4 regions of the Peribacillus muralis genome follow, and region 1 is predicted to be linked to each of the others. Evidence: riboswitches for the same ligand, from Rfam matches in the RefSeq annotation. Region 1 holds a riboswitch; each other region holds the start of a gene.
The links. Region 1 has a riboswitch for cyclic di-GMP ahead of ABE28_RS25135 (anti-repressor SinI family protein). Riboswitches for the same ligand answer to the same signal wherever they lie in the genome.
Positions count from the first base shown of each region.

Region 2: another riboswitch for cyclic di-GMP. It lies ahead of ABE28_RS02815 (methyl-accepting chemotaxis protein); the one in region 1 lies ahead of ABE28_RS25135 (anti-repressor SinI family protein).
Region 3: another riboswitch for cyclic di-GMP. It lies ahead of ABE28_RS24865 (hypothetical protein); the one in region 1 lies ahead of ABE28_RS25135 (anti-repressor SinI family protein).
Region 4: another riboswitch for cyclic di-GMP. It lies ahead of ABE28_RS24740 (anti-repressor SinI family protein); the one in region 1 lies ahead of ABE28_RS25135 (anti-repressor SinI family protein).

Region 1 is NZ_CP017080.1:3,258,030-3,266,095, reverse strand. Features, by position in the region: gene ABE28_RS15890 (acyltransferase family protein) at 1-696, opposite strand, end outside; cyclic di-GMP riboswitch class I at 1,885-1,967, shown strand; gene ABE28_RS25135 (anti-repressor SinI family protein) at 1,986-2,120, shown strand; gene ABE28_RS25130 (hypothetical protein) at 2,327-2,464, shown strand; gene ABE28_RS25820 (YwzD family small protein) at 2,688-2,819, shown strand; gene galU (UTP--glucose-1-phosphate uridylyltransferase GalU) at 3,764-4,645, shown strand; gene wecC (UDP-N-acetyl-D-mannosamine dehydrogenase) at 4,774-6,054, shown strand; gene ABE28_RS15870 (glycosyltransferase family 4 protein) at 6,171-7,190, shown strand; gene ABE28_RS15865 (oligosaccharide flippase family protein) at 7,174-8,066, shown strand, end outside.
Region 2 is NZ_CP017080.1:590,365-598,430, forward strand. Features, by position in the region: gene ABE28_RS02800 (hypothetical protein) at 1-140, shown strand, start outside; gene ABE28_RS02805 (YfcC family protein) at 443-1,843, shown strand; gene ABE28_RS02810 (M20 metallopeptidase family protein) at 1,862-3,001, shown strand; gene ABE28_RS02815 (methyl-accepting chemotaxis protein) at 3,125-4,663, opposite strand; cyclic di-GMP riboswitch class II at 4,721-4,802, opposite strand; gene ABE28_RS02820 (hypothetical protein) at 4,909-5,157, opposite strand; gene ABE28_RS02825 (transporter substrate-binding domain-containing protein) at 5,449-6,225, shown strand; gene ABE28_RS02830 (amino acid ABC transporter permease) at 6,284-6,928, shown strand; gene ABE28_RS02835 (amino acid ABC transporter ATP-binding protein) at 6,925-7,659, shown strand.
Region 3 is NZ_CP017080.1:1,097,473-1,105,538, forward strand. Features, by position in the region: partial or broken gene ABE28_RS05230 (SulP family inorganic anion transporter) at 23-1,327, opposite strand; gene ABE28_RS24865 (hypothetical protein) at 1,731-1,955, opposite strand; cyclic di-GMP riboswitch class I at 2,038-2,128, opposite strand; gene ABE28_RS05245 (hypothetical protein) at 2,617-2,796, opposite strand; gene ABE28_RS05250 (MFS transporter) at 2,852-4,063, opposite strand; gene ABE28_RS05255 (CitMHS family transporter) at 4,276-5,583, shown strand; gene ABE28_RS05260 (superoxide dismutase family protein) at 5,752-6,384, shown strand; gene trhO (oxygen-dependent tRNA uridine(34) hydroxylase TrhO) at 6,631-7,596, opposite strand; gene ABE28_RS05270 (nitronate monooxygenase) at 7,735-8,066, shown strand, end outside.
Region 4 is NZ_CP017080.1:4,597,514-4,605,579, forward strand. Features, by position in the region: gene ABE28_RS22375 (YitT family protein) at 1-479, opposite strand, end outside; one part of gene prfB (peptide chain release factor 2) at 651-1,685, opposite strand; one part of gene prfB (peptide chain release factor 2) at 1,687-1,749, opposite strand; gene secA (preprotein translocase subunit SecA) at 1,919-4,432, opposite strand; gene ABE28_RS22390 (helix-turn-helix domain-containing protein) at 4,840-5,160, shown strand; gene ABE28_RS24740 (anti-repressor SinI family protein) at 5,297-5,428, opposite strand; cyclic di-GMP riboswitch class I at 5,468-5,553, opposite strand; gene ABE28_RS22395 (hypothetical protein) at 5,803-5,985, opposite strand; gene hpf (ribosome hibernation-promoting factor, HPF/YfiA family) at 6,168-6,725, opposite strand; gene ABE28_RS22405 (flagellar protein FliT) at 6,982-7,323, opposite strand; gene fliS (flagellar export chaperone FliS) at 7,323-7,724, opposite strand; gene ABE28_RS22415 (flagellar hook-associated protein 2) at 7,749-8,066, opposite strand, start outside.

The sequences.
Region 1 (8,066 bases):
GTATTTAGCCAAGATAGCTCCCATTAAAAAAAGAGTACAGTAATGAAGGCTAAGAAGAATGCTCGTAATACTTAAACCAGAACCAAACACATAAAGAATTAAAGTCGTTAATAGACTTAAGCCTCCAAGCCAAAATAATGAGTACATAAGCTTTTTTCTTATAAATAAGAAGATTAATACAGGAAATATAATGGATATTCTCATTTCGTGAACAAGTGACCAGATTACATTGTTATAGGCATCTGTATTGTATTGTCCAATAAATAAAAAATGTTGTATTAATAAGGAAGGTGTATCCAAGGATTTCCACGATTTAGCAAACCACGTACTGATAAATGGCAATTCAGTATGACTTAAGAGAACCTTTGCTAGTATAGCGATGCTTATAGCCACTATATATGGAATATAAATTCGAAACATCCGTTTTACTAAGAATGTAGAATAGTCGAATTTTTTACTATTAATGGATAAATACAAAACAAAACCACTCAATACAAAGAACAAAATGACAGACTCATTTCCACTGCTGAAAATAAGGCGTAGGGGGCTCTCCTTGAAAAAATAGACCATATTCGGGCTGTTTGAACCGTACTGATAATTTGCATATGACGGGAAAACCATCATATAGTGCCCAATTAAGACAATAAGCGCTGCCACCCCCCTTAATGAGTCAAATTCCCCATATCTGCTAGTCATATTTTCCTCCATATGAACCGTTTTTTTATAATATAGCATTTGTTCTCAATAAAGTATACTAAGTTCTTTAAAACAGACAAAATTAGACAAAAAAAGCATAAACCTAATGATGAAATCTTATATTTTGCCTGAGGAACATATAAAAAAAAGTAACGTTAATTCTTTGGAATTCGAAAGAATATTGGAAAAAAAGCAGCTTTTTTTTATTTGTTCCTATATGCCTAGAGCATCCACTGATTCAAGAGACAATTGACTGTAAATAGGCAAGTCGGGTTACGGGAAGGACAAATGTTAAAAAAGATATAGTCCTAATGGCTGAGGAAAGTTTACCAATAGATAGTGAGGTAAATAGAAAGAGGAATGAAGCTAATTGACATAATAATGTAAGAGTGGTAAGTTTTTTTTATTAATTCGTTATAATGAACAAATCGTTCTTAGATAAAAAAGATAAAGAGATTTTATAAAAATACAGTTGTGAAAATGGTAAATATACATTTGTATTTTTTCCTCATCCAAAGCAAAAACTCGATTAATGAATTAGAAAAGAAAGGATGAATTTTTATGCCTTTATACCAAATGAGAGAAGTATGGACACCTTTAAAATTAGTTGGAGTAAAGTTTTACAAAACAGATGATGGAAGTATTTTCATGAAAGTGTTTAATAAACATCGCAGAAAGTTAAAGTGATCAGGTTTAGACGATGCAGATCAAGTGCTTGTCATGAATCAGGGAGAAATCATACAGGTGGGTGAATATAATCAGTTAGCGAATGTGAGGGGAGGGATATTCAGCCATTTATTAGGCATTCCAAAGAAATCTAGTGTGTATGGGTAAAAGACATATATATCATGTAAGGAAAGTCAGGATGCACCTATGAAATGGTTTGTCATCCTGTCTTTTTTTATAGGGTAGTTACTGAAATGCTTGATGATGATGGTATGGAAATTATTTTTATGGAATAGTAATATTATTTAATTTCAACAGTTGTTTCTATTTTTTCTGAATGGAGAAAGATTGATTTAACAATGATTTTATATCAAGATGTCGCTAATTGGTGAAAAATGACGAAATAAAACGAATAGTATTATGAGCTATTTTGATCCTTTTAATCATAATTAAAAGTATAATAATAGTAAGTATTCAAGATAATTAATATTGGTCTAATCGATTGGAAAAAATGCGGAGAATTCTTGAGAAAGGCAAACCTATTGAAAAGTAGGGACGCAAAATTACAGGTCTAAGGCTAATGCTAAGATGGCTGTGTTGCCACAAGTTGGGTGGGGTTTGTCTTGAACGCAAGCAAGGAATTGGAAGAATGGGTTAGTTTAATGGTGGAAGCGAGAAATGCTGGGCTATCCATTGAAGATGTGCAAATATTCATTGCAGAAAATGGTACGAGAGAAAAGCAATACATAAGAGTATAGGAAAGGGTTTCTTTGAAAGACTGTTATACAGTCTTTTTTTTATTTCATCCCAAGTGAACCTTCTACAAAAGGAAGATGAAAAATAGTTCATATAATCTCTTAAATATTTCGCGATGTGTGCCGATACTATACATATAAATAAAGCAAAGGGACTTCGCGGAGGGCGATGTCAGTTAGCTGCCATCAGAATTAAAGGAGATTATTCGATGACAAAAAACAAATTCATTACGTTCGAGGAAGTTTATGCAAAGAAACAGAGAAAAAAGAAGCTGTTTATCGGGTCTTATATTACGATTATTTTGGTTTTAATTTCAGTCATGACTTTTTTTCTGGGTCAATCATAATTGGGGAATGCTGGGGCTGAGGAATCGGTCCTTTTTTTTGTTGTATCCGCTAAATATACTAGTTGAACTAGTTACTAATGGTAGCTTTACAGTAATTTAACTTGTCATATTCAACCATATATGTAATTATCAATTAAATGAGCTATATTCCTAATATATCAAAAATTGGAATGGGAAAACAGTATGAGCGGGCGGCTCGACTATATGGGAGTTGGATTTTGAAATGGAATTTTTAGAAATCTTAAAGGATACGTACGCAAAAGGGGAGTCTGGAGAGGATATTACGATAACGGAGCTGGTGGAGGAGCTTAAGGGAAAATTAAGCGCAATCATCGAGGAGCCTGAACGTGTATGATCCATAATACATATACCCCATCCGGGGCGATGGTGATTTTCTTTTTTCTCGCAGATCTATGAGGAGCAGGGGATGACGCCTTTATTGGCGCGCAGTTCGCTTTAATAGGATTGCTTGGGGGAGTTTTCCTTCATGCTTGGGCGGGTTGAGGTGAGTGGGCATACTTCAACACCGGTTTACTTTTCCCCATTTTCATCGAAATTGATAAAATGCCCAGTTTCATAATCGATGCATGATCGTCTTCATCTAAGAGTTCGGGTGCTCTTCATCCTTTTGGATAGAAAGTTCACCCAGCTAACTGCAGATTCTCTCAAAACAAGTGTGTGAAAAAAAACTGGGAACATCGGGTTTCCACAATAGGAGTAGGGGCATGTACTGAATCTTTTACTGGCAAACCAGAGAGATTCGTCGGTTCCGCTCTTTTTTTATTTGGTGCAAATTTCACCTGAACAGTGGAGTCTCTTATTTTGGGGTTGAACGCGCGGAGGATTACATCATTCCGTCTAATTACATCGAGTGCACATGCGACGACTAACGCGTGCAATGGTCGATACTCTGTATTACGAATCATAAAAATGCTTTTGATGAAGTTCATAAATGGCACAGGGAGTTTCAAATTTGGAACACCTCGTGTCATTTATTCTTATAAAATGAAGGAATGACAGATGCTCAGTATACTACAAATCGAGCTTCAAAATGAACGAAGCTTATGATGGTTTAAGGAAGATCCATTTATACAGAGATTGCTGAAAAAAGAAGAAGTAACAATTAAATCAATGGTTAAGAGCGCAATAGTAGCTGCATGGAATATCAGGCTTTTGTGAATCTTGCCATTTTCAAGGAAGGGAATATCACCGTTTATTTGATATTGAGTGAAAAAATGCTCATTAGCCTCAGGTTCATTTTTTTATGGGGCTGACGAATTGCTAGAGGGGGAGAACCGTTTGAAAAGAGTTAAAAAAGCCATCATTCCGGCGGCGGGGCTAGGAACAAGGTTTCTGCCTGCGACCAAAGCGATGCCGAAGGAAATGCTGCCGATCGTGGATAAGCCGACCATCCAATATATCATTGAAGAAGCGGTGGCTTCCGGTATTGAAGATATCATTATCGTGACTGGAAAAGGGAAGCGCGCGATTGAGGATCATTTCGATAATGCATTCGAACTGGAAAATAACTTAATGGAAAAAAACAAATTCGAATTATTGGAGAGAGTACAGGCTCCTTCCAAAGTGGACATTCATTACATCAGGCAAAAGGAGCCAAAAGGGTTGGGTCATGCTGTCTGGTGTGCAAGGAAATTCATCGGAAATGAACCCTTCGCCGTTTTGCTTGGCGATGATATCGTCCAAGCGGAGACACCATGCTTAAAGCAGCTAATCAACCAATACGATAAAACCTTATCGTCTGTCATCGGTGTCCAAACCGTTCCGCAAGAAGAAACGCACCGTTACGGAATTGTCGATCCCGGTAACCGGAACGGCCGGCGCTATGAAGTCCATAACTTTGTCGAAAAGCCGGAAAAAGGGACAGCCCCCTCCAACCTGGCAATCATGGGCCGTTACATTTTCACCCCGGAAATAATCATGTTCCTGGAGAAACAAGAACTGGGGGCTGGCGGAGAAATCCAACTGACGGATGCCATCCAAAAATTGAACGAAATTCAGAGAGTCTTTGCTTACGACTTTGAAGGGAAACGATTTGACGTTGGCGAGAAATTCGGTTTCATCCAGACAACGATTGAGTTTGCCTTGAAGGATGACATTCTTAAAGATGATATTTTGGCGTTTATAGAAAATCTATTAGAAAAACAAAAGGTAAAAGAATAATCAGTAAGGGAGTAGCCAAATGGAAAGCTGTGGCTTATATCCATAACCGAAATGTATATTTTGATATGGAAACGAGAAATGCATGATTACTTCGGGTAAGACTTACTAAAAAAATGGAGATGATTGAATTGAAATCAAAGATTTGTATAGTTGGTTTGGGTTATATTGGTTTACCAACAGCAGCTGTTTTAGCGGATAAAGGATTCACGGTACATGGTGTAGACGTTAATGAAGAAGCCGTCCGTTTAATTAACAATGGGCAGGTGCACATATATGAACCGGACCTAGAGAAAGTTGTGAAAAAGGTGGTGACGGCAGGTAAATTGACGGCCGATATCGAGCCTATAAAGGCCGATATTTATATTCTGGCTGTACCGACACCATTTAAAGAGAAGCATAAGCCTGATATGGCATATGTCGAATCAGCCACTAAATCGATCATCCCATATATTGAACCTGGGAACCTAATCATCCTTGAATCTACTAGCCCCATCGGTACGACTGAAAAAATGGCAGAGTGGATATTAAATGAAAGACCGGATTTAAGCATGGATGAAAGAAAATCCAACCAAATTTTCATATCGCATTGTCCGGAACGTGTATTGCCTGGGAAAATACTGAAGGAATTAATTGAAAATGATCGAACTGTCGGCGGGATCAATAAGATGTCCACACAAAAAACAGCGGAATTTTATGAATCATTCGTTGAGGGGGAGGTCCTTCAGACAAATGCAAAGACTGCGGAATTAACCAAACTAACTGAAAACACATACAGAGATGTGAATATTGCTTTTGCAAATGAACTTTCCATGATTTGTGATGATCAAGAGATTGATGTTTGGGAATTGATAAGATTGGCTAATCATCATCCCCGTGTGGATATTCTACAACCGGGTCCTGGAGTCGGGGGACATTGTATTGCGGTCGATCCATGGTTCATTGTGGATGCAGCACCTGAGAGAGCACAATTGATTTATACCGCAAGAAACGTCAATGATTCAAAACCAAACTTCGTTATTGATAAAATCAAAGAAGCAGCTACTGATCCGGCCCATTCCAAAATTGCATGTTTAGGTCTTGCTTTCAAGGCAAACATTGATGATTTAAGAGAAAGCCCCGCTTTGGAAATCGTAAAAGATTTAGCTGAAATGCTTCCTTCGACCATTTATGTAGTGGAACCTCATATTTCGGAATTACCGAGTGTTCTTAGAAATAAAAACATTGAATTGATAAACACGGAGGATGCAATAGCAAATGCCGACATATTGGTCATATTAGTGGATCACGACTACTTTAAAGCAATAGATAAAAATAGTATTAAGGAAAAACATATCATAGATACGAGGGGATTATATACGAAAAGTGAGCCATACGATAATGCAGCAACAGAAAAATACCTAACCGTTTGAGGCGATTAACATTGAATTATCTTTTAATTACTAATAGGTATCCTAAACAAGGGAATTTATATAGAAATGCCTTTGTACATCGAAGAATCATTAATTATCTGGAATTCTCGCCAAATATGAATATATCTGTCTTTGTTTTAGATAATAAGATAAAAAGCAAGATAAACTATTCCTTTGATTCGATTGATATCGTTGAAGGCAATCGTGAGGATTTGCTGGAAATCATCAATCAAATAAAACCGGAAAAATTATTGATTCATTTTTTGGATAGACATATGATGTCCGTTATTGAACAAGTTCACATCAAGACGATCGTTTGGGTCCATGGTGTAGAGGCGCTTGGATGGTACAGAAGGTTATTTAATTTCGACTGGAGAGAATTTCCAAAATACGCGTTGATAAACATGAGACAAATGTGGAATTTCAGGAAATTCATCAACCATTCAAATAAGAATACGTCCTTCATATTTGTATCTGAGTGGATGAAAGATATTTTAGAATGTGACACGGGCACTAAGATCAAACGATTTGATATTATACCTAACCCTATAGACAATCAATTGTTTCCATATTTAGAGAAAGGTCAGGAATTAAGGAGAAAAATATTGATGATCAGGCCTTTCTCTTCTAAAAAATATGCCAATGATATCGCTATCGATGCCATTCTGCAATTAAGTGAAGAATCTATGTTTAATGAATTGGAGTTTACCATCTACGGGGAAGGAAAGTATTTTGATCCATTAACGGAACCACTGGAAAAATTCAAGAATGTAAAGCTGCACAGGAATTTTTTAAATCAACAGGAAATGGCTAACGTACATAAAGAACATGGGATCTTTCTTTGTCCAACAAGACAGGATGCCCAAGGAGTCTCGATGTGTGAAGCAATGTCAAGTGGATTGGTTCCCATCACCTCCAATAACACGGCCATTCCTGAGTATGTGGTACATGAAAAAACAGGGATTCTTACTGGCGGAGCTAAAGAAATTGCTTCCTCCATTAAACATTTATATGAGAATCCTTCTGAATTTGCATTCCTTTCTAAACATGCGTCAATGTCCATACAGGAAAAGTGCAGACCAGAATTAGTTACATCAAAAGAGCTGGAGTTAATTTCTGATGCGAAAAATGTTTAGTCATTCTTTAATGAAAAAATTCCTTTCTTTTTCCATAGGAAATTGGGTGAGCTTATTAATAGCTTTAATTAGTACACCGATCATTACAAGAATCATTTCCCCTGAGGACTTTGGAGTTTTTTCACTTTTCACCATCATACTTAATCTATTATTAATGATTTCAATGCTTGGTACGGATCAAAGTTATGGGAGATTTTATTATGAAGTGGATAAAGGATTAAGGAAGAATTTATTATTTTATTGTTTGAGGATTTCCTTCTTCATGCTCATAGCAATTGCATTGATCATTTTAATCTTTCGTGAGTATGCTGTGTTTTTCCTTTTTGATAGTAATGATTTTAATTTAATCATCTTATTATTAATAGGATTAGTGATGAGTATCTTCAATAGATTTTCCCTATTGGTTGTTAGGATGGAGCAACGGGGTGGCTTATATTCCGTTCTCCAGGTCACAACAAAATTATTGGATTTCGGTATCCTGCTCCTTATATATTATAGTTATTTCAATATAAAAGAATATTATATTCCCATAATTTCAATGATAGTTACTTGTCTTGCAGTATCACTCATCGCCATTATTCTTACGAAAGAAAATTGGAAATTAAGTAAAGGTGATCCTGGAAACAAGAAAACCTATAACTATAGGCAATTGATCAGCTATGGCTTTCCATTAGCCATAACAATGATCATGACATGGGTTTTCCAATATACCGACCGATTTTTCATTAAAGCATTAGGGGATTATAGAGAGCTTGGATTATATGCCGCTGCGTTTAAGCTAGTCGCGATTTTAACGATCATTCAAATTAGTTTTACAACCTTTTGGGTTCCACTAAGTAATCAAAAATACCAAGAAAATAATCAAGATAGACAGTT
Region 2 (8,066 bases), 2.3 Mb from region 1:
GAAGCGCAGGAACAGGGATTGGATATGGAAGTGATCTATATGACTTTGATGCGTTTGTGGCAAATGCTGCGTTCAATGAAGGTGTGCCGCTTGGGGAAATGCCGATGAACCGATTCCAGGCATCACCACCGTTTGGTTGAGTTTCTTGATTTTATAACCAAGGAAAAGTACTTGATCATGAAAAAGGTCTTTTTTGTGTTTTCCAGCTTCCTCCGACTGTATGGACCACCACTTATACTGAATTGTTGAATATAAAAATTCAGAAAAATATTACTATTTAAAAAGAACACTTTAATATCAGTCATTTCTAAAACCTACTAAAAATAGTATATAAAATAGGATTGTATTAATATAGAATTATATGTATAGTTATTTAAAAATAATAATTTGCAGTATGAATGATATAAATGGTAACTACTGGAATAAGGAGTTTTGACAAAAGATGTCTAAAGGGAAAAAGGGTAATGAAAAGAAAACGGGCATTAACGCACATGTGTTAGTCTTCTCGTTAATCGTGATTGCGGCGGTTTTGACATATATTGTCCCAGCGGGTAATTATGACACCGTGGATGTTAACGGACGCAGCGTGATAGATCCTGAAACATTTACATTCATAGAAAGTGATCCAGTGGGATTATTGGAGTTGTTCAGTGATATTCATACAGGTATGGTCAATGGTGCCGGGACGATCTTCTTTGTTTTAATCATTGGCGGGGTATTCGGCATTATTAGCGCAACAGGGGCACTCGATACGTTTATAACGTCTTTTGCCCGAAAGATGGCGAATCGTGAGAAGTTAATCATTCCGGTATTGATGCTGTTTTTCGCAATTTGCGGTGCGACGATGGGAATGTCTGATGAGACGGCAGTTTATGTAGGTTTGCTTGTACCGCTAACGATCGCTTTAGGCTTTGATGCTGTAACGGGCTTTGCGATAGTCGTGGTCGGTGCATCAATGGGCTTCACAGCTGGATTCATGAATCCATTTACAGTGGGAGTTGCACAGGGAATAGCGGAGCTGCCGACCTTTTCGGGCATTGGCTATCGTCTGATCGTTTTCTGTATTTTCTATATAATGGCCGTCATTTTCGTTTATCGTCATGCGATGAAGGTGAAGGAGAATCCGGAGCTTGGGATCTATGGCAAATTCGGGCGTTTAAATCAGGATAGAAAACAACAACCGGCAGTGAATATGACTTTCCGTCATAAAGCCGTACTAGGTGTATTTTTACTTAACTTCATCATTTTGATTTTCGGAGTGATGAAATATGAATGGTATATTACCGAGATTGCCGGTTTGTTTTTGATGTTCGGCATAATCATGGGTGTTATCGGTAAGCTATCACCATCCAGGATTGCCGATAGCTTTGTGAAAGGCGCCGCGGAATTGATCGGGGGTGCCATCATTATCGGTTTGGCACAAGCAGTCCTTGTAATTTTTGAGTCAGGGGGATTGATGGATACAATCCTTTACTATGCTTCTGATTTATTGAATATGGTGCCTTCGGCGTTTACTGCTGTGGGCATGATGATTTTACAAATCATCATTAACTTTTTGGTCCCTTCAGGAAGTGGACAAGCGGCCCTTACAATGCCTTTAATGTCTCCTCTGGCAGACCTTGTAGGAGTGACGAGGCAAACGGCCGTGCTTGCTTTTCAATTCGGTGATGGAATTGCGGCAACCTTATTCCCAACGAATGGTGCGCTCATTGCATCTCTTACGATAGCGGGAATTCCTTGGAACAAATGGGTGAAATGGTATATTCCTTTCTTCATTATCCAATTGATTGTGTGTGCGGTATTATTAGTTGTGGCAGAATGGATGAACTACGGGCCATTTTAAGAAAGGAGATTGTTATCAATGTTTGAAACGTTAGCGAAGCAGGCGGTAGCAGATCGTCGCCATATTCATGAAAATCCAGAGCTTTCTGGAAGCGAGTGGGAAACAACGAAATTCATACGTGAGCGACTTGAATCATTAAATATCGAGATATTGGACTTCGAACCACCAGGTGTCATTGGTTACATTAGAGGAACGAAGGGCGGGAAAACTGTTGCCCTACGTGCAGACATCGATGCATTGCCAATCCTTGAGGAGGGTGATAAACCGTATATCTCCAAGGTAAAGGGCGTATCTCATGCTTGTGGACATGACGGTCATACAGCCATCCTGCTTGCGGCAGCTGAATGGTTCAAGAAACCTGGGAATGAAGTGGAGCCAAACATCCTATTCATCTTCCAATCGGCAGAGGAAATTACGCCAAGTGGTGCTGACCGTCTCATTAAAATGGGTGTGCTGGACGGCGTAGATACGATTTTTGGCATTCATTTGTGGCAAAGCATGGAAAAGGGAAGGATGGGTCTAAAAGCTGGGGCTGCAATGGCGTCTGTAGATGACTTTGAAGTGAGAATTCAAGGATCGGGCGGGCACGGTGCAACCCCCCACGAAACGGTCGACCCTATTTATATCGCTACTCACTTAATTCAAGCGTATCAAGGAATCATTAGTCGAAAGCTCAATCCTGTTCATTCAGGGGTGTTGACGGTAGGGAAAATTGAAGGCGGCAGTACATATAACGTGATTCCAGATACTGCGAAACTGATAGGGACCATCCGCGCATTGTCTGTAGAGTCTGTACAAACAATTCAACAGCAAATGGTGAAAATTACTGAAGGTCTTTGCCAAACCTTTGGTGCAAAAGGGCATATTGATTTCATCGTAGGAACACCTCCGCTTGTGAATGATCCGAAAGAGGCGTCATTTGCTGAAACGGTCATTCGAAAAACATTCGGTGAGGATCGTTTCCAAACAGTTGATGCCTATATGGGCGCCGAAGATTTTTCTTACTACTTGCAGAAGAAGCCAGGGGCGTTCATCTTTGTGGGAATGAACAGTGAAAAGAGTGCATTTCCGCATCACCATCCGAAATTCGATATCGACGAGGATGTCTTCGCCGATGCGATTGAACTTTTTACAGCGATCGTTACAGAATATCGATAATAAGTTGAATGACTCCGGCTAGGCTGCGGAGTCATGTTTTTATATTCATTGAAATGCATGAACGGCATAGTGGAGCTGGACAATAACGAAACCCCGCATTCATGGAAATACGGGGTTTATCGTTTAAGCTGGCGCTTGTTGATTTAGATGGCCAACCAAATCCATGACTTGTTTTGCCTGATCTTCAAGATGGAGGGATTGCTTCAGCAAAGAGTCCATCAAGAATGCCTGTTCACTTGTAGAAGAGGCGATTTGCTGATTAGCTGAACGAGATTCCTGTGAATCATGCAGTAAGGACTCAAATATTTCATGAACGGACCTGTTCGTCTCCGTCAATTGAAATATGCTTGATTCGTAGAGGCGCAATAGCTGGTTCACACCTTCGTTGGACGAATAAATCGATCCGAATACCAGCTGCGATTCATTTGCGATCTTCGCTCCCTTTTCCAAATCCATGATCGAATCTCCCACTTGCTTCTGTATCAATTCCGTTTCGTCTTGGATTTTACTGACCACACGGACAATCTCTTGAGCAGAAGAATCTGACTGTTTAGCGAGGTTCCTGACTTCTTCTGCAACAACAGCAAATCCCTTTCCAGCTTCTCCCGCACGAGCTGCCTCTATGGAAGCATTAAGGGCTAAAAGGTTAGTTTGATCTGAAATACGGTTAATCATGATGGTAAATTGCTCAATATCTTTTATTCGCTGTTTGAAGCCATGAATCGTATTCGCCAAACCGGTAACATGCTCATTGACTGCTTCGAATTGAATATGAAGTTTCTTCATCAGCTGCTGACCTGCATCCACATGAACGCTGGTGGAAACCGAGTTCTCTGAAACCTCATTCGTGCGCTTGCCAAGGTCGAGGACCTGTTCTTCCATGCTCTTCAGCCTGATCATATTGGATTCCGTCAGGTCCTGATTGCGTTCCGTTTTTAGGGCCATGTTTTGGATATTGGCATTAATTTGGGCTGAGGCGCTATTGGTTTCCTGACTCGTTCCTTTAATCTCAGATGAGACGTGCAGCATATCTTGAGACATTAAATCCAATGCGGTCAACAGCTCCGTTGTTTTTTTCTCGATTTTGCTGTTCTGCTCCGATAAGTTTTTTTTCATTGATTCTTTGTGCAATAGCAGAACAATCGTTGCTCCGCTAGTCAAAATTAGGAAGAAAGCGTGTACCAGGAGAAGCGAAAACGCATAATTAGATGTTCCGCAAAGCAGCTCTGGAAATAAGAAGTAGCCTGCCAGATGCTGTATGGCAAAAATCATCGTGCTCAAAAGGACAAGCTGAATGGAATCAAAGAATGCGATTAAAGCAATGACCATAAAAATTGAAAAATGGTATTCAACCAACCCATTCCCTCCAGCTATCATGGATATGGATGAAAACGTGAGGCATAACGTGATAAACCAAGGCAGCAACGGATGATTTCTATTTTTCTTATAGAATAGGCTTGCCAAAATGAAGAATATGATTGGAAGTAGAAACAATATGAAAAGAGAAAATGATAGGTGAGAAGGAAGCTGCGCAATTTCCCTCATAATTAGATAGTCTTCTAAAAAACCCGTGTACCTGTGCAAGAAATGAATGAAGATTCCCATCAAAACCGTACCTGCACTAAACAATAACATTAAATAATTCCCTTTGAATTTATTCATGGTCATACTCCTCAATCAGTTAATAATCCAGATAAAAAAAGCTAACTAAACATTATGTTTAATTAGCCGGTTGCGCTACTGACTCCAAACTATCCAAGCGCCCATATACGGATAGTTCTTCAAAGTCTCAGGATTCATATAACATCTATATCGGTTTGGATCTTGAAATCTTGATGAATTATGATTTGGTAGCATAAAAAATTTCAGGGAGGGAGTGTAATGATTATGTGAGGCGGCGATCCTGATCATTTCTTTTTATTTAGTTTTTCATTCCCATGTTTGAAGTTACCCGTAATTTTGGCGAGAAGTAATTGTACCTCCAATATATTGTTTTCAACGTCTTTAATTTTTTTTAACAGCCGTTCTGCTTCTTTATCCTTTACGACCTTGATTTGTTTATTATGGAAATAAATGATTATGGTTGCTTTTTTTGTGACGATATAAGTGAAGGGTTCTTCCATTAATTTATTCCGTTTATCTAGTTCCCCCATCATAATCTCTCCTTTTTTTTAAAGTGTTCTCCATTTTGATAGTAAAGTTGTTATTTGAATAAAAGCAAATCCCGGGAAACGGTATTGTCAATTTGATAAAAAAATCCCATAGACATAACCTCTCGTTTTTAAATTTTCAATAGTATTAGAGGTTTTAGAAAAAAATCCCATAAATATTATTTAGAGAAAATAATATTTATTCTAAAAATTCATATTATATTACTTTATACTTATGCTATATTATAGGGAGAATAATAAATTATCACGCATAATCAAAGAATTGGAGTGATTTCAATGAAGAAGCTTGGTTTACTTAGTCTGCTTTTGATTTTGACTATCTTTATCTCTGCATGTGGGAGCAATGATGGAAAAAATGCAGGTGAGGAAAAGAAAAATGAAAAAGTATATAAAGTTGGCGTGGATACGACATATCCACCGTTTGAATTCAAAGAAGGAAACGAATATAAAGGCATAGATATTGATTTAATCAATGCAGTAGCGAAAGACCAGAATTTTAAAATCAAATTAACTCCGATGGATTTCGGCGGAATCATTCCGGCGATGCAAGCCAATCAGCTTGATGTGGCCATTGCAGGAATGAGCATTACCGAGGATAGAAAAAAGGTTGTTGATTTCTCAACGCCATATTTCGATGCAGGCTTGACTGTCGTCGTGACGAAAGATAATAAGACGACCAAATCAGTTGCTGACCTTAAAGGGAAGACAGTAGCAGTAAAAAAAGGGACAACCGGTGCTAAATATGCTCAGGATAATGCTAGTGAATTAAAGATTAAAGTGGTTCAGTTCAATGACTCACCAGCGATGTTCCAAGAAGTGTCGAATGGTAACGCCGATGCACTTATAGAAGATTATCCCGTTATCTCCTATGCCATTGCCCAAAAAGACCTTGGCTTGAAAACCGTAGGTGACCGCTTGAATGGCGATCAGTATGGAATTGCTGTATTGAAAGGTGAAAATCAGGATCTTTTGAAGAAAATTAATGATGGTCTTGCCAATCTGAAAAAAGATGGCAAGTATGATGAAATCATAAAAACGTATCTTGGAGAATAGGTTAAAGGCTCAATAAGCGCGCCTAAGGCGCGCTTTCTTTTTCGGAGGGGTGAAAGTAATGGATATTATTGTTGCGGCGTTGCCTATGTTAGTAAAAGGACTTCAGGTGACGCTTTACATCTTTGTGATTGCCATTATCCTAGGTTTTTTGATTGGTTTAGTAGTGGCCTTGCTACGACTTGCCCCTATCAAGATCTTGAACTGGATTGCAAAGGTTTATGTGGATGCGATACGAGGGACACCGTTCATCGTGCAGTTGTTTTTTATTTATTTCGGAGTGAACTCGCTAAATATCATTTCATTGAACAGTACGACAGCTGGAATCATCACGGTTGCGATCAACGCCGGAGCATATTTTGCTGAAATAATAAGAGCCGGGATACAATCGATCGATAAAGGCCAAACGGAAGCGGCAAGATCAATCGGGTTCACTGGGACTCAAGCGATGCGCTATGTCGTGCTGCCACAGGCCTTTAGAAGGATGCTTCCTACAATTACGAACCAATCGATCATTAGCTTGAAAGATACATCTCTCTTATCCGTCATCGGGATTGCCGATTTGACGCAGCAAGGTCAAATTCAAGCCTCGGCAACGTTTGAGGCATTCAAGATTTGGCTGGTTGTCGGTGTGATTTACTTTATCATCATTTATTTGATAACCCTGATTGCCAATTTCATTGAAAGGAGGGTTCAAGTGCGATGAGCATCATTACTGTAAAAAACCTGAGAAAATCATTTGGAGCTGTCGAGGTGTTAAAGGATATTAATGCAGTAGTACAGGAAAAGGAAGTAATTTGTGTAATAGGCCCTTCTGGATCTGGAAAAAGTACATTTCTGCGATGCCTGAACCTTCTTGAAGAGGTAACGGGCGGGGAAGTGGTCGTTAACGGACACAACATAACCGACCCTAAAAGAAAAATCAATATAAACAAAGTGCGGCAAGAGGTAGGAATGGTTTTTCAACATTTCAATCTATTTCCTCACAAGACGGTATTGGAAAACATAACATTGGGCCCGATCAAAATTCGCGCCACCGATAAGGCCGAAGCGGCGAGATTGGCACTTGAGTTATTGGATAAGGTGGGTTTGAGGGAGAAGGCGAGCAGCTATCCAGGAGAACTTTCCGGAGGGCAAAAGCAGCGGGTTGCCATCGCTAGGGCACTGGCAATGAATCCGAAAATCATGCTATTCGACGAGCCGACTTCTGCGCTTGATCCTGAAATGGTCGGAGATGTCTTAGAGGTAATGAAGCAACTGGCTAAAGAAGGCATGACAATGGTCGTCGTCACGCATGAAATGGGCTTTGCCCGCGAAGTCGGTGACCGAGTCATTTTCATGGATGGAGGGTACATCGTTGAAGAAAACGAGCCGAATGCATTATTCGGCAACCCACAGCATGAGAGAACCAAATCCTTCTTGAGTAAGGTGCTATAACAAAAATCATGAGATTGCCGTTCAAATAAGTAAGCCATGGCAGAAGTTGTGCATAAAGTGTGGATAAAGGAATGTGGACATGAGGGACAACCCGATCGCCCATCCCTTTGCCTTCACTTTGTGCATAACTTTTTTTTATAGGGAAAAGAAGCCTGTTGCAGGTATATGCAAATGTCAGATCATTGATATTGAAGGTATCTATAGTTGGTGGTGGTGCACTTAATTCAAGAGTACACAAGAAATTGACGAGAAACGACCCCGATTACGTGTGAAAGGCGTAATTTTTATGAACACCCGCAGCAAATTCAATTCACAGCCCCTCCGAACTCTCGAGTTACTCAATTTGAGTGATATCGAGAATTGAACTCCTGTTGCCCCTCGTACTTCGAACGTTTCATTGCACCCCC
Region 3 (8,066 bases), 2.2 Mb from region 1:
TATTCAGCGGAAATAACCTTCTTCAGGATATTTTACTTTTAGAAGTGGCAAGCTTATCAAGCAATAAGGAGCTTTCCAGATCGAGGCCCTGTACATGGACGGCTATGCCTTGATGATGGTATTTAAGGACAACCTTATCGACAGCTTCGACTGCAGATGTATCCCATATTTTTGAGCGGGAAAAATCAATGATGATCGTCTCTGCTTCATCATTAACATCGAATTTGGAAACAAAGTCTTGCACCGAAGCGAAAAAGATTTGTCCTCGGATTTCATAAATCATTTTCTTATTCGTAATGTCCGCCTTTTTTTCGACCGTCACCTTGGATATTTCGGCACAGAAGAAAATCATGCGTATAAAGGACGATGATGACAGTCACGATCATCACGGCTGCATCCGTCTTTGGAGCTATCTTGAGCCTCTTATCATGACAGCGACAAGCGCAGCCATGGGTATTTTTATAAGGATGTCATTCAATGCGACAATCAATACCATAAGGAAAGCGCCGGCCACAAATGTGGAAAGTCTGCCTCTGCCCCCTGACTTGATGTTGATTCCGGATTGTCCGATCATTGCGCATCCAGCCATTCCCCCAAAACATCCGGCAATGATATTGCCTAGGCCCTGTCCTTTTGCCTCCCGATTTTTATTGCTTGGTGTGTCAGTCAGCTCATCGACTATTTGGGCCGTCAATAAAGATTCAAGCAGCCCTACAAATGCAAGCGCTATTGAATAGGGCAATATGATAGCCAGCGTTTCAAAGGCCAAAGGGATGTCTGGGAGCATGAATATCGGGAGTGCTTCGGTCAATTGCCCCATATCCCCAACTGTACGGACCGTCGCCCCTGTTGAAATGGCGGCGATCGTTATCAAAATGATGGCAACGAGAGGGGAAGGGATGGCCTTCGTAATCCGTGGGAAAAGATAAATGATCGCTAATGAAACGGCGGTCATGACATACATGACCCAAGATTCACCCGCAAAATGGGTAAGCTGTGCTGTGAATATCAAGAGTGCTAATGAATTCACAAAACCAGTCATTATCGTTGCCGCAATTAAATAGTTAAGGCCGTGATCTTTAACAAGGTCGACCATGACAAGTGCCATTGCTCCTGTGGCAGCCGATATCATTCCTGGTCTTCCGCCGACAAAAGAGATGACGATGGCAATGCAGAATGAGGCGTATACACCAACCATTGGGTCAACACCAGCAATGATCGAAAACGCAATGGCCTCCGGAATCATTGCAAAGGCAACGACAATACCTGAAAGAACATCTCCGCGGACGTTGCCGAACCATTCCTGTCTGTATGCAGATATATTCAATGAAACGCTCCTTTTGCTTTATAAATGGTGTTTACTTTTTCGCGCACTAAATTATAGCATGAGTATATATTTCCAACTATTGGTTTATTAATCCGGGGCGAACGGAAGCCAGTGGCTCAAGAAGGTCATTATCAAAGGGCTGTCAGGGGCACCTCTAATGGAAAGTGCAAAAAAACGATGAACTTTAATGGAAGGAGTTTGGATGAATGACGCACTTTCATCAACCTTTGGTCTGTATTCAAGCAGGGTGGTGGATGAAAACGGGAGTTGCCATTATGGAAGGGAGTGAAAGGAAACATAATTAGAGGAAAGGCTCATGATTGGTTAAGGGTTGCAGAAACGGGTGAAGCTGATGAACGTAAGGGGGACCATTTTTGTTGGTTTTACCTATATGTTTCCCATCTTACCTAGGGTTAGGCGGGCGGGAGACGGAGTAATTCCCATGAATGATGCTGGATTTACATACGGGGCATGTCACTTCCTTATAATGCTTGAACGTGATCTTGCGAAGGTCGCTTCTGGTCAGGATGGCAAATACATGATATCTTGCGCCGCATGCACACGTATTTTTATCTTTAACGATGTGCCGCTCATTTGTATTAACTGAATAAATGGTTGGAAAAAACATATATAACCCCTCTTTTTTCTAATTTTAGGCAAATTAAAAAGAGACAAGAAATAAATAATTAAGCGATTTAATCAAGATAAATCTTGGCGGCCCGGCTGCCATGACAACCAAGTCGTTGTTTTAGGCCCGTGGCTTTGCGTCTTTTATTTTCATAAAATTTGCCCTTATATAATCTTAACATAAAATGACAAGCGATTATTAGATCATGAACAAATACTTTGATCTGTGACTATCTTATCGTTCCAATTTGAATTTATCTTTACATGGAGTGCAGGTTATTTCCGTCATAGGCTTGAAAATGACTTGTTTCAAATCTTTTTTCTCGAATATCCGTCGGTAATTATGAATGATGCCACATTCGCAATAACGTTGATTTTTGATGATGTGCACTTTTGAATAAAATGTGAAAGTCGGGTACATGATTAGCTCCTTGTGTATGGGTATAATATACTAGGTATATTATACTACTTGAACACAGTGCTAGGTAACTGATTTTTATAGTGAAGTTGAAATAAACGATAGGGGATATAGGATTTTTTAATTACATGGTTTCGCAGAAAATTCGCCACCCCACTATGCAGGAGAACGAAGCTGGAATGAAAGAAAGAACGAGCATCCAATTTGCGGGTAAAACTGCTAAACTCACGGGAAGCGCCCGGACTTAAAGAAAACTTCTCCACTTCTGCCCATGACTATCGTTTAAGGTTGCTTTAGATACTGTATTAGTCGTGATATGCCAAGAAAGACTGATATCTACCCTTTTATCGGAAGTATTGGAACCTAAAGAAGATGCTGCCTGCAATATACAGGCAGCATCTTCTTTAGGTTGACTAGCTGCCATCTAAAGTGTCCCTTATAGAGGGATACTTCAGATAACAGGATTCTAATAGTGAGTATTAATGGGAACGTGCCAATTCCGGATTGCGGTGCATCGCTAAATAAAGGACCAGTCCGGCGATGAGGAGCAAGGTGCTGGTCGTGATGAAAACAGCGGAGAATCCATAGAATCCAGCGACCATTCCGCCCATTGCTGGCCCGATGATATTGCCTAAAAAACGAAGACTTGTATTGTAGCCCAAGACTTCCCCCTGCATTGCGACGGGCGCTTCCTGACGAATATAGGCAATCCTTACTGGGATGATGCCGCCTATGGCCATGCCTAGTAAGAATCGGACAAAAACTAACTGCCAAAACTGATTGATGAAGGCTCCAGGCAAGTAAACGAGTGCTGTCAGGAAGAGAAGCAGTACAAGTATCTTCACATGTCCGTGCCGATCGCCAATTTTGCCCCAGTGACGCGCCATCAGTAGATTCCCCAGTCCTGCTGCGGAAAAGGCGATACCTGAATAAAACCCAAGATTGGAAGTGCCGTGCAGTTCCCCGACGTATAAGGAAAGTATGGGCTGGATGCTGAAGTGGGCAACTTGGACTAGTGTTGAAATGAGCATGATATTGACAAGGATGGGGTTGCGCAGGATATGAGAGAGAACTTCCCTGCTAGTGTAGCTTGATTTCGTTCCCGACTGCCGTTTCATTTGGTATTCCTTCGTTGCAATGACGAGGAGACCAGAAATGAAAATGGTGATCGAGGTGAATTTGAAAGCGGTAGAATAGCCGACTGTGTCGGCAAGGATGCCGCCAAGCAATGGTCCGAAAAGCGAACCGGTTATATTTCCCGTTTGCAGCGTTCCAAGAACGCGCCCAGCAATTTCTTTCGGTGTTTGGGTCGAAATGAAGGCCTGTGACATCGATATGAAGCCAGTGAATATCCCCGTGAACATCCTTAAGATGAATAGCTGCCAAACATTTTCAACGTATCCCATCAAGAAAATGGACAGCCCCATTCCGAAGGCACAAGCAATCAAGATTTTCTTTCTGCCATAGCGATCGCCAATTCGGCCCCAAACAGGAGAAAATAAAAATGCAGTCACAAAAGTGATTCCGAATGTCCATCCAGACCAATGCTGAATGTATTGTGTCGAATAATTTCCGAATGTACCGATGTATAAAGAGATGAATGGAAGGACCATCGTCATGCTTCCGCCAATGAAAAAGTTGGCGAACCACATGATGGTTAGGTTTCGTTTAGCTATTTGATGTTGTTTCATTTACAATCAACACTTCTTTCCTCCGAAAAATACTTCGGGTTCCTAAATAATAGTATACAGAATTTAACTAATTTATTAAATGATTTTGCTTTTTGTACATAAAAACAGGTTTTTTAATGTAAGTACAGATGATATAATTTGAAAATATTTATTTTTCAGAAAAATTAGATAAGTGTGTGGGGGAGTTTTTTCTAAAGGAAGGGGTTTTTAACTTGTTAACTGTTTTGGGATTTTGCATGATTTTGACGTTCCTTGTCCTTGTCATCACAAAGCGTCTGTCCGTAGTCGTCGCTTTTATCTTCACGGCAATCGCTTTTGGTGTGATTGGCGGCTTTGCCTCCGAGATGGGAGATATGATGTTGGCAGGGATATTGAAGGTGACACCAACAGCGGTGATGATCGTTTTTGCTATATTATATTTTGGTTTGATGATTGACGTTGGATTATTTGAGCCGATGATCGGTAAAATCTTGAGTTTTGTAAAAGGAGATCCGCTAAAGGTCGTTATGGCAACAGCCATCATTACGATATTGGTGGGGTTGGATGGAGACGGGTCCTCCACATTCATGATCACTGTGTCGGCGATGCTGCCGCTTTATATGAAACTAGGGATGAATAGACTCGTATTGGCCTGTGTCGTCGGCCTAGGAGCGGGTGTCATGAATATGATCCCTTGGGGTGGCCCCTTGGTCAGAGCGGCAGCCAGCCTCCAGGTTGAAGTGTCGGATTTATTCATACCGCTCATTCCAGTCATGATTTGCGGACTATTATGGACGCTTTTTTCAGCATATATCTTAGGTAAGAAGGAAAGGGAGAGGCTGGGAGTCCGTACGTTGGGGACGGACATGGCACAAGGAATGAGTGAGCATGCTGCATCCGTTGAAACCAGTAATGGAGGACAAGCGAAGTTGTTTTGGTTTAACTGGCTCTTGACGATATTACTGATGGTGTTTTTGGTGATGGAAGTGCTTCCAATTCAAATCTTATTTGCCTCGGCGTTTGCAATTGCCTTATTTGTTAACTTCCCGAATCCGAAAGAGCAGCAGGAAAGGATATTAAGTCATGCCAATAGTTTCGTGATGATATGTACACTCATTTTTGCAGCAGGAATCTTTACGGGAGTATTATCGGAAACAAAAATGATGGACTCGATGGCATCTAGCATCGTAACGGTCATTCCGGATTGGGTAGGGGCACATATGCCGCTTGTTGTGGCGCTTACAAGTTTGCCGATGGGGTTCATTTTTTCACCAGATGCCTATTATTTTGGCATACTGCCCATCATCAGTGAAACGGCATCGAATTTTGGCATTGCCCCAGTGGAAATAGGAAGGGCGGCTTTGCTGGGCCATTCGACCACGGGTTTTCCATTATCCCCATTGGTCCCTGCAACCTTCATATTGATCGGCCTTGTTGGGGTGGATTTTTCCGATCACCAAAAATTCCTGTTTAAATGGGCGTTTGGGACAACCATCATCATGACGATCGCAGCCATAACCTTTGGTGTCATCCCTTTGTGATATATGAGTACATTAAACTATGATGACAAAGTCTTGACTGAGAATTTAGTAAGGCATTGACTCTCATCCGTGTAATCTATTTTACCATTTAACTCTCCTTCGGTTTATACTTCGATAATAGTGGAAAGAAATAGGAGGAGATAGATAACGGAAAGAGAGGGACAGGTCATGAACTATAAACAAAAGCTAATGTTGCCTATGTGTGCTGCCTTTTTACTTTATGGCTGCAATGCAACGAATGATTCCAATCATGGCGATAAAAATGTCGAGGACATGAATACGGCAGGTCAAGGAACCGAGACGGACGTGGATCCACAGGTGAAGGCGGAAGTTAAGGACGTGGAGGGGAAAACGCTCGGCATCGTAAACTTTACCGCAGAAGAGAATGCAGTATTGATCCAGACAGCTTTGGAAGGGCTTGAACCCGGCTATCACGGCTTTCATATTCATGAAAATGCGATCTGTGAGCCCGAGGCGAAAGAAGGTCCATTCACTACAGCTGGAGGGCATTTCAATCCAACCGATGAAACGCACTCGCATCATGCAGGTGATATGCCGCCTTTATATGTAAAAGAGGATGGCACCGCAAAATATACGGCAACGTTGGATAGCATGACGATCGACCAACTGAAAAAGGAAGAACTGGCAGTCATCGTTCATGCAAACCCAGACAATTTTGCCAACATTCCAGACCGCTATGAAGCTGATGGACAAAAAGGTCCTGATGAAGATACGTTGAAAACCGGGGATGCTGGCGATAGGCAAGCTTGCGGAATTATTGTGGGTGCAGAAGAGAAATAACGATATTTGAAGCAAGATGAGACAAAAGGCTTCGGAATGTTTTCATTCTGAAGCCTTTTTAATTTTTCTTTTCCTTGTAAAAAAGGTTTTTCTTATTTTGATATAGAAGTAAGAGAGGAAGTGAAGGTGAGTATTTGAATCAAAATGGTATTGACTATAAGGAAGTTAAATTCACGAGTTGATGCATCGAATTGATTGAAAAAAACCCGAATCGAGACGGATGTCCACTGATTCGGGTTTGCTTATTCATTTGGTAAGAAGTCCGTCTTCAATTCGTTGTAATCTCTCAGCGACTTCTTCCTCAGAAAGGTCATGCTCGACTATATAGCGGTTACGCGGGTGTACCCTGCATTCGTGAGAACAGCTGCGCATATGTTTGTGCTCATTCTCTTCACTGCAAAGGATTTTCTTGTTGCATTCAGGATTGGCACAATTGACATATCGCTCACACGGTTCGCCGGAATAAATATCACGTCCGACAATGACATGTTCCTTTTGATTGATGGGAACGGCGATCCTTTCATCGAATACGTACATTTGACCATCCCAAAGATCACCTTGAACTTCAGGGTCCTTGCCGTATGTCGCGATGCCGCCATGCAGCTGGCCGACATCCTCAAAGCCTTCTTCGACAAGCCAGCCGGAGAATTTTTCACAGCGGATGCCGCCTGTACAATACGTTAGGATTTTTTTACCCTCGAACATTTGTTTATTTTCGCGGACCCAATCCGGAAGTTCACGGAAATTCGTGATATCTGGCTTGATAGCTCCCCTGAAATGTCCTAAATCAAATTCATAGTCATTTCTGGCATCAAGCACAATCGTATCTTCGGCTTGCATTTGCTCGAAAAATTCCTTCGGGCTCAAGTATCTGCCCGTCGTCTGGTTCGGGTTGATGTCATCTTCCAAGCGAAGCGTGACGAGCTCATTCCGTGGACGAACATGCATTTTTTTGAATGCGTGACCATCAGCTTCGTCTATTTTAAACACGATATCGGCAAAGCGGGGATCGCTTTTCATCATGTCCACATATTGGTTGGTTTGTTCAACCGTACCTGAAACAGTACCGTTGATCCCTTCCGATGCCACCAAGATCCGGCCTTTTAATTCAAGGGCTTTACAGGCCGCAAGATGCTCGACTGCGAATTCTTCGTGATTCTCGATAGGCACATACAAATAATAAAGTAATACTCTATATGGTTTTGTTTCCATTTTTTTACCACCTATGTTTTATATTTGCAAGATATAAAGGGTGATCATTTAGACACTTTTCTCTTACAGACAATCATTATACCAAGAAAACGTAAAATTGATAAGGGCATGAACAAAAATCAAAAGGAGTTGTGTGGAATGTTCAAAGATTTATTGAGGTATCCCATCATTCAAGCACCAATGGCAGGCGGGGCATCCAATCCAAAGCTTGCGGCTGCAGTGTCCAATGCGGGAGGGGTGGGATTTCTTGCAGCTGGCTATAAGACTGCAAGAGAAATGAAAGATGAGATAGAGCAGACCCGTCGTTTGACGGAGTTCCCTTTTGGTGTCAATGTATTCGTGCCGGGTAACGAAGTGATTGATGAAAACTCAGTATTGGCTTATCGTGAGAAAATTGAACAGGCCGCCGAGAGTGTGGGCGCCTCGGTTGGTAACGCAGTTGCTGATGATGATGATTGGGATAATAAATT
Region 4 (8,066 bases), 1.3 Mb from region 1:
ACACAGGTCCCTAAAGACAAATGGGCATACTTGTGGAAAATCTGCGCAGCCAGATCGGTGCCTCCTGTGCTGCCCTTCCCACGAAAGACAATCCCAAGGCCAAGGCCGACCATCAATCCCCCGCAAATGGAACCGAGTAGAGCATCATTCGTCCATGCAGACCAATCCTTTGTCAGAAATACGACAAGAGGCAAAAACAAGGTACCAATCAAGCTTTTGGCACCAAAATGCTTTCCAAGAATGATGAGTCCCGCAATGAATAGCGGGATATTGAACCCCCACAGCACATAGGCTGGCTCCCAGCCGAGAGTGGACCTGAGGATCGTACTGATCCCGCTGACTCCGCCCGATGCAATTTGGTTGGGCAGTAAGAAGACATTAAAACCGATGGCAATTATGGCCGAGCCCACAATTACCAGTCCATATTCAATTAACTTTTGCATAATGGGCGGCTTCGGCTCCCTGTATCTTTTTCGCATTCTTCATTGTCTCCTCAAACCATCATTCATTATTATGTAGTATTGGCCGAACGTATTATCGTATTCCTTATCTTATCCTGTAAAGATCAGCCAGAGTGCGAGCTTTGAGGAAAAGGCAGTCATGATTTCATAATAAAAGCCGGACCTCAGAACGGGTCCGGCCATCATATCTTATAATTTTGAACGCAAGTACGCATCGATGAACATATCAATATCCCCATCCATGACCGCACCCAAGTTTCCGGTCTCCGCACTTGTACGGTGATCTTTAACCATGGAATACGGATGGAAAACATAAGAACGAATTTGGCTTCCCCAGCCAATTTCCTTTTGCTCACCGCGGATTTCATCCAGATCCGCTTGTTGCTGTTCAATTTCACGTTGATACAATTTGGCTTTAAGCATATTCATCGCTTGAGCCTTATTCTTGATTTGCGATCTTTCGTTTTGGCACGTAACTACCGTATTGGTAGGTAAATGGGTGATACGGACTGCCGAGTCGGTCGTATTGATATGCTGACCGCCAGCACCGCTTGCCCTGTACGTATCGACCTTCAGATCCTCCGTACGTATCTCGATATTGATCGTTTCATCGAATTCCGGCATGACTTCACACGAAACGAAGGATGTATGGCGTCGCCCTGATGAATCGAAAGGTGAAATGCGAACAAGACGGTGAACGCCTTTTTCCGCTTTCAAGTATCCGTAGGCGTTATGCCCTTTGAAAAGCAGGGTGACACTCTTGATTCCAGCTTCATCACCTGGAAGGTAATCAAGGGTTTCCACTTTGAAGCCTCTTTTTTCTCCCCATCTTGTATACATGCGCAGCAGCATCGAACCCCAATCCTGGGATTCCGTTCCGCCTGCACCAGGATGCAGTTCAAGAATGGCATTCTTCGAATCATATTCTTCGCTTAAAAGTAGCTGCAGTTCGAATTCATTCATTTTTTGTGAAAGGATCGTGATTTCTTCTTCAAGCTCTGCCAAAAGTTCGGCATCATTCTCTTCTTTCACTAACTCATACGTCAAATCCAGGTTTTCGTATGATTCATTCAAATCAGCCAGCTGGGTTACTTGCTCCTTCAATGCATTCGTTTCATTGATGACAGTCTGCGCCTTTTGCTGATCGTTCCAAAAGTCAGGGTGTGTCATCTCATTTTCAAGCTGAGCGATTCGTGCCTCTTTTTCATCTAAGTCAAAGAGACCCCCTAAAGTCCGTTAATCGTTGCGCTGTCCGTTCAAGTTCATTTCTTATTTCTCCTAATTCCATTTCCATTCACCTCATTAAGTATGTTAAAAAAATCCCTGCAGAGGGATTCGCCTCAGTACAAATAAACCTCTTCAAACTATATGCAACTATACAACTTTATGCAAACGAAACATGAAAAGAGGCGGCAAGCCTGACACTTGACCGTCCCTTAATCATTATACACCTAATATTAACCTACACTGCCATGGCAATTCTTATATTTTTTCCCACTGCCGCATGGGCATAGCGTGTTTCGCCCAACTTCATCCTTTTTACGGGCCGGTGCCTTTTTCACTTTACCGCCGTCTTCTTCCTTCGGGTTTACCGCTTGTCCTTTTATGACTTCCTTCCGCTCCAGGTTGTTGCGGATCTCGGCTTTCATAATGTATTTAGCGACTTCGTCCTCCATCGAGGCTATCATCGCCTCAAACATGGCAAAGCCCTCTGATTGATATTCACGAAGCGGATCGATCTGACCATAAGCACGAAGGTGAATCCCTTGACGCAATTGCTCCATTGCATCGATATGATCCATCCATTTGCTGTCGACCGCACGAAGAACGATGACCTTTTCGAATTCACGCATTTGCTCTTCGGATAGCTCATCTTCTTTTTGGTCATAGTCATTTTTCACTTTGGCTAAAATGTATTCAACCAATTCAGCCTCATTTTTTTCTTCTAAATCGGCAATAGTGATCGATCCCTCATCGAATAAGTTACCATTCAAGTAATCGACCAGTCCTTGCAGGTTCCAGCCTTCCTCATCACCCATCGGTGCGAATGCCCCCACATTGCGCTGGATGGAGGCCGCTATCATCGTTTCGACGATTTCACGTAAATTTTCGCTTTCCATCACATCGAAGCGCTGTTTATAGATGATTTCCCGTTGTTGACGAAGGACATCATCATATTGCAGTAATTGCTTACGTGAATCGAAGTTATTGCCTTCCACCCGTTTCTGGGCAGATTCAACGGCTCTCGTCACCATCTTGCTTTGAATTGGCTGGGAATCATCCATACCGAGGCGTGTCATCATATTCTTCATATTATCGGAGCCGAAACGGCGCATCAATTCATCTTCCATCGATAAGTAGAATTGTGTGACCCCAGGATCTCCCTGACGGCCCGAACGACCGCGCAGCTGGTTATCGATGCGCCTGCTTTCATGACGCTCAGTACCGATGACAGCAAGGCCGCCGAGCTCCTTGACACCTTCTCCAAGCTTGATATCCGTACCACGGCCAGCCATGTTCGTGGCGATTGTAACGGAACCTTGATTACCTGCATTGGCAATGATTTCCGCTTCACGTTCATGATTCTTCGCGTTCAAGACGTCGTGAGGGATTCCCTTTTTAGATAAATAGGCTGAAATGACTTCAGACGTTTCAATTGCAACCGTTCCGACAAGCACAGGCTGCCCCATGGCATGCCTTTCGGCGATGTCCTCGACAACTGCCCGGAATTTTCCATCGGTGGAGGCGTAAATAAGATCGGCACGGTCATCCCTTATGATATTCCTGTTTGTCGGGATGGCGATGACATTCATATTATAGATATTGCGGAATTCCTCTTCCTCCGTTTTGGCAGTACCAGTCATACCGGAAAGTTTTTCGTACATCCGGAAATAATTCTGGAACGTGATCGTCGCAAGAGTCATGCTTTCATTTTGAATTTCAAGCCCCTCTTTCGCTTCGATCGCCTGGTGGAGGCCTTCACTGTAACGACGCCCTTTCATCAAACGGCCAGTGAATTGATCGACGATGACGATCTCGCCTTCCTGAACGACATAATCCACATCCAAATGCATGGAAACATGCGCCTTCAATGCCTGGTTGATATGATGATTCAAAGTAACGTGGCTAATATCAAATAAATTATCGATATTGAACGCTTTTTCGGCTCGGTTCATGCCTTCTTCTGTCAGCTGTACGCCCTTTGTCTTTTCATCATACGTATAATCCTTTTCCTTTTGCAGCGTTCTGACAAACGCATTGGCCTGGATATAAAGCTGGGCCGATTTTTGTGCGGAACCCGATATGATCAACGGCGTTCTCGCTTCATCAATCAAGATGGAATCGACTTCATCAATGACCGCAAAATGCAAGGGCCGTTGAACCATTTGTTCTTTATATAACACCATATTGTCACGCAGGTAATCAAAACCTAATTCATTATTCGTACTATACGTAACATCGGCATTATACGCCTCTTGTTTTTCTTCCTTTGAATGGCTGTTCAAGTTCAAGCCGACTGTCAAACCAAGGAATTCAAACAACACCCCCATCTCGGAAGCATCACGGTGTGCCAAGTATTCATTGACTGTAACGACATGTACACCTTTACCAGTAAGCGCGTTTAAATAAACCGGCATGGTGGATGTTAAGGTTTTACCTTCCCCAGTTTTCATCTCTGAGATATTCCCATCATGAAGAGATGCCCCGCCCATGATCTGAACGCGGTAAGGATATAGGCCAAGAGCACGCTTCGCCCCTTCTCGTGCTACCGCAAAAGCCTCTACGAGCAGGTCATCGACGGTTTCCCCGTTTTGGTAGCGCCCTTTAAACTCCTCCGTTTTGGCACGCAGCTGTTCATCCGATAAGGCAGCCGTCCCATCGGCCAAGGCTTCCACTTGGTCGGCAATTTTTTCCAGGCGTTTAATTTCTCGCTTATTCGGATCAAAAACTTTATTTAATATATTAAGCATTCAATAACGCTCCTCTATTATGGTAATGATCGTTCATTGACAAATTCATATAAGTAAGAAGAAATGTAACTTCTATTATTCCCAATCCACGCTTAATTTTACCACTTCTATCCTAGAGGTACAACTTCATATGACTGCATGCCTTTATACCTGAATTCAATTCTTGCGAAAAACAATGGATTAATGATGAGTAAAACTGTTAAAATAAAAGGAAGTATAAATCATTAAATGGAACTCCCCACTATCCCAAGTGCAAATGTGAATGATACATAACCTTCCACCACTAGATGCTGACCAGGCCCTAGTGATAGCTGCCAAGGAAATGCAACCAGGTTTCATGTTTGAATTTTTAAAAGGTGGGCTACTAACAAGTAGAAGATAAATAGAACATGTTTCGAGGTGGTATTATGATTGGTGAACGTGTAAAAAAACTGCGTGAAGAAAAAAAGATGTCAATGACTGAACTAGCCGATAAAGCCGGGGTGGCGAAGTCTTACTTAAGTTCGTTAGAGCGTAACTTACAAACGAATCCTTCTATTCAATTTCTCGAAAAGATCTCCGCCGTACTTAACATTCCTGTTGATGCCCTCCTTTACGATGCACCAAATAAGGAAGCCTTGGATAATGATTGGATGAAAATCGTTGAGGAAGCCATGAAATCAGGTGTTTCGAAGCAACAATTCAGGGAATTCATCGAGTTTAATAAATGGAGAAAAGATAAAGAATAGTAGAAGTTCATTGGTCTACCTACATAATCCTGAAGTAAACAGTATGAAAAAAGCTAGACTTGCTGAAATCTAATGGGAATAATTAGCCCTATAAACAGCTTTGTACACACCGCTGTTTATAGGGGGTTTAAGGCAATTAGCTTCCATTCCTCTCCTCTAACTGAAGCTCAAGGCATTTCCGTTCAAAAAAAGCACTTATCTCCTCTTTTTTAAAACCCAAGCTTCGTGCTTCTGATATTAAATCCACCCATTCTTGATCCATTTCCATTTTAGCCACCTCTTCTACCTCCTAAAATACCTTTGTATTTCAGGCAGACCAGCCATCTTAGTCGAGCGGACCTTAGACCTGTGCCTTTGCGCCCCTATCTTTCAATAAGTTTGCCTTTGTCGTGGTACTAATTACCAAATACATTGCTTGTTAAACCTATTATACCGGATACTTGCACCATATAATGTAATATTATGTCGCTAAATGAGCAAAATGTAAAAAATTTTATCCGACAAAATATTACAATATTGAGAAAATTCAAGATCTCCTTCAACTTCTCCTGTTTATGAAATAAAAAATATTGCTCTTCCTATTCAGTGGACTTTTTCTATTGACTCTCTCCAGCACTAGCGGATCCAAGGCTTTTTGCAAAGTCAGGTCATCACCGCAGGTTGGGCAAAGCCACTGTCCATATTCTGCACTGCTAAAAGAAGCCCGATGGCATTTATGGCAATTCTTTTGATACAAAATATCCAGCCCCCTGCACCATGATCAAATTGTTTTTTATAAATAACTTTATGTTCTTTATAAAGAACCACAATTTGAGTATAGTACAAAAGCAAGATCCATTAAAATAGGTATAATTAACTATTTATCTCATTAAAGAACGAATTTTGTTCTTTAAACAAAACATATCATTGCCTGGACTACCATGAAGAATAGCCCCTATCAATATCTATCAACATGCAAAAAAGCACAACCCAATGGCTGGGCTGTGCTTTAATTCATAGTTTCAAATTTAGCTAGGTTCAATCAAGCCGTAGCGCCCATCTTTACGACGGTATACGACATTCGTTGTGTTAGTATCTGCATTCGTGTAAACGAAGAAGCTATGACCAAGCATATTCATTTGCAAAATCGCTTCTTCACTGTCCATTGGCTTCAAATCGAAGCGCTTATTGCGGACCACTTCAACATCATCATCATCTTGGAATTCATCGACCATTTCGTCAACGTCCGTATTGAAAGCAAATGCTTCAGGAGTCGTTGATAAGTTGTTTCTGAATTTACGATTGACCTTCGTTTTATGTTTACGAATTTGGCGTTCAAGCTTATCATTGATCAAGTCAATGGCAGCATACATATCCGCATTTTCCTCTTCAGCACGAAGAACCAAATTCTGCATAGGAATCGTCACTTCGACCTTGGATGTATTATTGTTCACTTTCAAATTAACTAACACATTTGCATCTGGTGTATTGTTAAAATATCGTTCTAACTTGCCAATTTTCTTTTCGACGTATTCTCGAATTGCTGGAGTTACCTCAATGTTTTCACCGCGTACGTTGTAATTCATAAAGTGAGTCCTCCTTAAATTAAGACTATAACAGTTAGATTCTACAATACCCCTCCTGGTTCCTTTAGAAACATATCATGCAATATGTCGAAATTATGAAACAATTGTCGGAAGGTTTTTGAAAGGGTTGATGTCTTCCCTACATTCATTATAACAAATGGCTAGCGATAAAGAAAAAATTAAGCACGGATTATTTACAGAAAATTTATAAAATCTTAACTCAAAAAAGCCGTTTGGACTCCAAACGGCAGGGTAATCAATTTCTTTTATCGTAGAACATGCCATCGATCGATAGACTCTCATATGGGTTCGTATATTTATTGGAGGACTTTTTCTTTTTGTTTATTTCCTGGATGTCCCGCTGTATTTCCTGTTTTTGAAGCATAAGCAGGCTGTCGACCTGTTGATTAAGCAGCATGGTCCTGCGGCCTAACTGCTGCTCTACAGCAGTAAAAGGCGGCTTGATTTGTGCGAGGACTTCATCCCTTCGGTCAATCAGCTCGGTGATCTTTCTTATTTTGTCCTCACGTTCTGCGTTCGTCATATCTTCCAGAACGGCAAGTAATTCGGCAGTCAAGTCGTGAAAGGCTTGTATCATTACACTTGCCCGCTTTGGCTGAATTGTTTTTTCCGATTGATCTGAATGACTTCCTTCCACGTATCACGGAAGTCGCTGACAAGTACTTCCACCTCGTCCAAGGCAGCAACATCATTTTTCATATTCGCCTCAATCAGGCGTCGATTCATGAAGTCATATAGACTCATCATTTCCTTGGATACCTCGACATCCATGTTCAGCGTCACCATCAATTCATGGATGATGTTTTGCGCCTTGATGATGTTCGTGTTTTTCGCTTCGATATTCCCTGCTTCTATGGCCTTCCGCCCAAGCATGATGAACTTCAGGCAGCCATTGTAAAGCATCAATGTCAGCTCTCCTGGCGACGCTGTATTGACCGAATTTTGTTGATACGATTGATAGGGATTATTAATCGCCATATTTATCTTCCTCTCCCGCTTGCCTTAACTAAAATAAGATGCTAACGATGAACTTTGGCTGTTCGCCTTTTGAATCGCCTTTTCCATGGCCGTGAATTGACTGTAATAGCGAGATTCCAGCTTCGTTAACTTCGCTTCGAACGCTGAAATCCTCGTATCCAGCCCATTGACCATTTTCCCAATGGTAAAATTGTTATTCACATATCCAGCCTTCCCCGCTTTTTCGGTGATGACCTTCATGGAAGATTGTATATCATCACGCAAACGGCGTGCCAACCCTTTTTCGGCTTTCCCCGTTCCATCAGCCATGAACATATTATAAATTGCATTCGGATCCTCACT